DNA from 2 places in the Neobacillus sp. PS2-9 genome. Region 1 is predicted to be linked to the other one. Evidence: a T-box and tRNA genes for the amino acid it is inferred to sense, from the RefSeq annotation. Region 1 holds a T-box; the other holds one or more tRNA genes.
What was found. A T-box is a leader RNA that pairs with one kind of tRNA and senses whether it is charged. The one in region 1 lies ahead of serS (serine--tRNA ligase), so its partner is inferred to be a tRNA-Ser.

Region 1 (3,159 bases):
GCCTTCAGATATCCGTGCAGCTGGTGGGGTGGCAAGGATGGCTGACCCAAGAATAGTTGAAGAGGTACTTAATGCTGTTTCAATCCCTGTAATGGCTAAAGCAAGAATTGGTCATATTGTGGAAGCTAGAGTGCTTGAGGCGATGGGTGTTGACTATATCGACGAAAGTGAAGTATTAACTCCTGCTGACGAAGAGTACCATTTATATAAAAGTGATTTTACTGTTCCGTTTGTTTGCGGTTGCCGTGACCTTGGTGAGGCAGCGCGTCGTATTGGTGAAGGTGCCTCCATGCTTCGAACAAAGGGTGAGCCAGGAACGGGTAATATCGTTGAAGCAGTTCGTCACATCCGTAAGGTAAACGCACAGGTTCGTAAAGTAGTGGGAATGAATGAAGATGAGCTAATGACAGAAGCAAAGCTTTTAGGTGCTCCATTTGAATTACTTCTTGAAATTAAGCGTCTTGGACGTCTCCCAGTTGTTAACTTCGCAGCAGGCGGTGTAGCAACACCAGCAGATGCAGCACTTATGATGCAGCTTGGTGCGGACGGTGTGTTTGTTGGATCAGGTATCTTCAAATCTGAAAACCCTGCTAAGTTTGCAAGAGCAATTGTGGAAGCAACTACTCACTACCAAGACTATAAATTAATTGCTGAACTTTCAAAGGATCTTGGAACACCAATGAAAGGGATTGAAATTTCTTCACTAGCGCCAGAAGCACGCATGCAGGAGCGTGGATGGTAAAAAGAAAAGCGGAAGCGACCGTTTAGCGACGTATAGACAGGGGCCCGGTCCGACTGAGATAAAGGAAACACGAAGAGCGGTAGCGATTCGATGTTGACTTATCGTAGGGAGGAGTGGGATGGCTACTAGTCGCTGGGAGCTGGAGCTAGACAGTTATCATAGTAAAAATGGTTAAAGGAGTATCGTTATGATTAAAATCGGCGTTCTGGCTTTACAAGGAGCGGTCCGGGAACATATTCGGTCACTTGAGGCCTGCGGTGTAGAGGCCGTTGCTGTTAAACGAAAGGAAGAATTACAAGACTTAGATGGTCTTATTCTTCCTGGTGGAGAAAGCACAGCAATGCGGCGCCTGATTGATAAATATGATTTCATGGATGCGTTAAAGGAATTTGCCCACAGTGGGAAACCAATGTTTGGTACATGCGCGGGCCTCATACTATTAGCTAAGCAACTTGTCGGTTATTATGAACCTCACATCGGTGTCATGGACATTCAGGTGGAGCGGAACTCCTTCGGCCGACAAGTGGACAGCTTTGAAGCGGACCTTGTAATTAAGGATGTAGCGGAGACCTTCCCAGCGGTGTTCATTCGTGCGCCGCACATTGTTGAGGCGGGGGAAGATGTGGAAATCCTATGCAAGCATAATGACCGCATTGTGGCCGCACGGGACAGGCAATTTCTCGGATGTTCCTTCCATCCTGAATTAACGGATGATCATCGCATTACCGCTTACTTTGTTGAGATGGTAAAGGAAGCCAAACAAAAGCAACTTGTATAGGGATAATTTGGTTGCATTTCGTAAATAATTATAGTAACGTAAATATACAAATCATAAATATTGATGAAAGCAATGAGAGGAACTAGTAACAGGAAACTCATTCTAGCAGAGAGCCGGTGGGTGGTGAAAACCGGTGAATGAAGCTTGTGAATCCCTCCTCGAGCAAGGTATGGAACACTACATAAGGTAGTAAGTAAGTACTTTCGGTGAAATCCGTTACATTTTTTCAAGGTGGACAGTGTATGCTGTCAACCAGGGTGGTAACGCGGGTTAACTCTCGTCCCTGTTTTCAGGGGCGGGAGTTTTTTGTTTTTTAGGATAGGTTAGAGCTTTTTGTTGATTTGGCACGATGTTGATTGGAGCGGAAGGCGCGAAGACTCCTGTGGGAGTACGGTTCAGGGGAGACCCCGCAGGCGCAAGCGCCGAGGAGGCTCGCCGAAACGCCCACGGAAAGCGAAGCGCCTGGAGCGGAGATCAACAGGACCAGCTTACATAGCTTATCTATTCAAGCGGAAACAGTCAAAAAATTTTTAAAGGAGTGTCAATTATGCTGGATATTAAAGTCCTAAGAGCAAATTTTGCAGAAGTAAAAGAAAAACTTCAAAACCGTGGAGAAGATCTAACCGATTTTGGCCGCTTCGAAGAACTAGACGTAAAGAGACGAGAACTAATCGTAGAAACTGAAAAACTAAAAAGTAAACGAAATGATGTGACACAGCAAGTTGCAGCTTTAAAGCGTGAAAAGCAAGATGCTGATCATTTAATTAAAGAGATGCGTGAGGTAGGCGATCAAATTAAAGCGCTTGATGACGAGCTTCGCGGAGTAGAAGAAACATTAGAAATGTTACTTCTAAGCATCCCAAATATCCCTCATGAAAGTGTACCAGTCGGGGAAACAGAAGATGACAATGTAGAAATCAGAAAGTGGGGTCATGTACGTGACTTTGAATTCGAAGCAAAGCCGCACTGGGACATTGCTGATCAGTTAAGGATCCTTGATTTTGAACGTGCAGGCAAAGTAACAGGAAGCCGCTTTGTTTTTTACAAAGGATTAGGAGCGCGATTAGAGCGTGCGTTAATGAGCTTCATGCTCGACTTGCATGTGGATGAACATGGCTACACTGAAATTCTACCACCATACTTGGTGAATCGCACAAGCATGACGGGAACAGGGCAATTGCCAAAGTTTGAGGAGGATGCCTTCTTGATTGAGAGCGAAGATTATTTCCTTATTCCAACGGCAGAAGTACCTGTTACAAACTATCACCGTGATGAGATTTTAAGTGGGGAAGACCTTCCAATCCGCTTTGCTGCCTATAGCGCATGCTTCCGTTCTGAGGCTGGCTCTGCAGGTCGTGATACAAGAGGGTTAATCCGTCAGCATCAATTTAATAAAGTAGAACTTGTAAAGTTTGTGAAGCCAGAGGATTCTTATGAGGAGCTTGAAAAGCTGACAAATGATGCTGAACGAGTATTACAATTATTGGAGCTTCCATACCGTGTGTTAAGCATGTGTACGGGTGACCTTGGGTTTACGGCTGCGAAGAAGTACGATATTGAAGTATGGATTCCTAGCTATGGGACGTACCGCGAGATTTCTTCTTGCAGTAATTTTGAAGCATTCCAAGCGAGACGAGCA
Region 2 (3,159 bases), 330 kb from region 1:
TATTAGTGTCAAAGAAGTAACACCTTGTTATAGCTTGAGGTATTACAACAAAGTAACCACTATTAAAGGTTTCTAACTGATAATAAAGATTGGTTACAGGCTCTATAAACCTTTGATTAAAAACCTTTTTTTTCTTCAATATTTCTTCCATGATGTTTTATACCGTCCTTTTCTAATTGATACCCTAGGACGACTTTAAAATACTGCCTTATAACTGCGATATATACTATTTAGGGATAAAATAACCGCTCAAAGTGTTTTAATAGTGTAGTGGAGCGGAACACTTGAAGATATTAACCTAGTGGAAATAACCGTACCTTTTACCGTACCTAATAAAAACCATGCCTTTATACAAGTGCAACCTACTTTAGAGGGGTTTTACCTACATTCGAGGCTTATAGATCGTTGAGGTAATTAGGTAATTTAGCGACTGAAAAATAAAACTGTCTCGTTATTAGAGGTTTTACCAAGTAAAGAATTTCCCCTCTAATTGCTTTGGTTCTCTTTTAGTTCGGACATTCTTTGTTTTATAAGGCTTTTCCGAACTAATTTTTCCCCTCGTTTTAGTGCTTTTGTCTTTTCCGTTTCTGCTATGAACTTTGAAGCATAGGAGCGGAACTCTTTACTCATGGAACTACTCCAGTAATCAACCGCTTCTTTTAAATCCTTTTTCATTTCTAACGGAACTGTAACATGCAATCTGACCATTTTAGAAAACTTTCGTTTTACTTTCTTTTTGGTCTTGATTTCTTTACTCATTTACTGCACCCGCCTTTTTTCTTGTTGTGGGTTTTCTTAACCCCCTGTGTCTAATTTCGGGAACAGGGTTTTCTTTCACATAATCCTCAATGAATTTAACAATAGCGTCATTCATGCTAGTATCATTTAGGAAAGTGGATTTTCTAAAAGCCTGTTTAAGTTTTGTCGGAACTGCTATTGAAACCCTTGTTACTTCAATTTGTTGCGGGGTAATAGTCTTTTGTTTCTTTCTCATCCTTATTCCCCCTTATTCATCCAAGGAAAATGATAACTGCTAAAATTCCCTTGCTGAACTGCTACTCTCTTTGTTCTATTGCTTTGGTCTACTACTACGTCACTATCAGCAATTTTAACCTTTTGTTCCATACACATAGTCGCTAATTGCTGAATTTCGGGATTAACTGACTTGAACGTGCTTAATGAGTTATACATTTCTCCTAACTCATTAGAAAGGTTTGCTTTCTGCACTCGTGAAAGTGTAGATAAATCTTTTTCAAAAATTTCTTTTAATCTCTTACTTGATACATCGACTAAAGTACCCATTGAAAAAAAACGATAATTCAAATTCATGTATAACACTCTCCTTTTTATTAAGTTTAAAGTGAGTATTACATGTACTAGAAATGTATGCAAGTACCCTATTTATGCGGTTTTCCTCGTATTTTTAGAGAAATAAAAGAATTACAGGAAATTCATAAAGGATAAAAAAATTTTATGCACCTATACCTTGAAAAAAACTCTCGTAGAAAATTTCGGTAGGAAGGGTATTTATATATAGTAAAGCCGATTAAGGGTGGGGCATGTTTATATAATAAAAGTTAAAATTTCGACTATTTAATTTAACTAATATCATATATAATATGAAGAAAGACGATAACGGTCTAAGTTCGTAAGGTGACCGTTATACTTGAACGTATGCAAAAGTGATAAACAAGAGGAAAAAGAGCGGGAGTATTAGTTCGCCTTCTAAGCGTACGGTCAGAGGTTCGAATCCTCTAAGGCGCGTAAAAATTAGAAAACGCTAAATTTAGCGTTTTTTTTATGCTTTTATTTGACGTAGAGGACACACAGGGATGGATCTCGTGGTACTTAAGACCTCCTTGATAGGTAAAAAGCCAACAGAATCTTTAGGACTACACTACCGAATCCTCTTATCGACCGGTTTGAAGAAGATATCATCCACTTTTTGAAATTTATCGTCCACTTTCGACCTCATATCGTCCAGTTCCACCAATTTATCGTCCACTACACACTAAAATCGTGGGGACAAATAATCAGGGAAAAACCACCAGAACCGTCCCCCTGGATACCCCTGGATACCCAAAAAAAATTTTTAAATTTCTTCGTCCAAAATGAACTTTGTTTCGGTCTAATAGTGTAAAGAGAAAAAAGGGGTGAGGAAATGACCTTTTCTGCCAATGATGGAATTCTAAATGAGAAGTTTTTTATTAGCTTATTTGAAACACATAAAGATTCTATTTATCGGATGGCCTATATGTATATGAAGAATCAAGCGGACTCACTGGATATTGTCCAGGAGGTGGCCTACCGCGCATTTAAAAACAGAAACAGTTTAAAGGAATTGGGTTACTTTAAGACATGGATCTTGAAAATCACCATCAATGCATCTATTGACTTTTTAAGGAAGAAACAAAAAGTTGTCGAGCTGCCTTTTACTAGAGAACTAGGAACACAGCAGACGGAAGACAAATACTCAGATTTATTACTAAACGAGCTACTGCATGCCTTAGATGAAGACGAAAAAAGGTTAATTTATCTCAAGTATTATCAGGAATATACCTTCCAGGAAATTTCGGAGATTGTTGATTCACCAGTCAGTACGGTCAAGTCGAAAATTTATCGAACCTTAGAAAAAATCCGCTTGGACTATCCGAAGGAGGAACTTTCATGAATAAGATTCAGAGGGAGTTAGAAAAAATTCAAATTCCAGATGAGGTTATGGGACGTATGTTTAAAGGAATCGAGCAAGCAAAAGGGGAAGAGATGGTAACGCCGATAAAAGTCCAGGGCATGAGCAAAAGGAAAAAACTCATCGGTTCATTAGCAGGACTTGTGGCGGTGTGCGGATTGTTCTTCGGTTCTACCTTTGTCTCTCCGGCAATGGCACAGATTGCATCGAAAATTCCGTTCTTAAATGAAGTATTTATGAAAGACCTTGATAAAGATGGTGCAGATTCCGTTTTGAATCTTGTTCGGGAAGAAGGGTTGAAACGCGGATACGAGGTTACAGGGATGCGTGTGGGTCAAGGATTGATGGAGGGAGACGATCCGGAAAAAGTCTACGTCTTTCTAAAAAGTAAAGATTATAATGAACAAAGGAAATTGGAAGTTGAAAATCTAACGAAAAAGTTTCTCGATCAGAAGGGATATTATGCTAAA

Region 2: it encodes a tRNA-Ser, which carries the amino acid that the T-box ahead of serS (serine--tRNA ligase) is inferred to sense. The anticodon was not compared.

The regions. Positions count from the first base shown of each region.
Region 1 covers NZ_CP133269.1:13,701-16,859, reverse strand. The annotation lists gene pdxS (pyridoxal 5'-phosphate synthase lyase subunit PdxS) at 1-742, shown strand, start outside; gene pdxT (pyridoxal 5'-phosphate synthase glutaminase subunit PdxT) at 930-1,520, shown strand; T-box leader at 1,584-1,808, shown strand; gene serS (serine--tRNA ligase) at 2,068-3,159, shown strand, end outside.
Region 2 covers NZ_CP133269.1:341,120-344,278, forward strand. The annotation lists gene RCG25_RS01795 (hypothetical protein) at 1-151, opposite strand, end outside; gene RCG25_RS01800 (hypothetical protein) at 487-759, opposite strand; gene RCG25_RS01805 (hypothetical protein) at 752-994, opposite strand; gene RCG25_RS01810 (hypothetical protein) at 997-1,329, opposite strand; tRNA gene RCG25_RS01815 (tRNA-Ser) at 1,705-1,764, shown strand; gene RCG25_RS01820 (sigma-70 family RNA polymerase sigma factor) at 2,162-2,671, shown strand; gene RCG25_RS01825 (DUF4179 domain-containing protein) at 2,668-3,159, shown strand, end outside.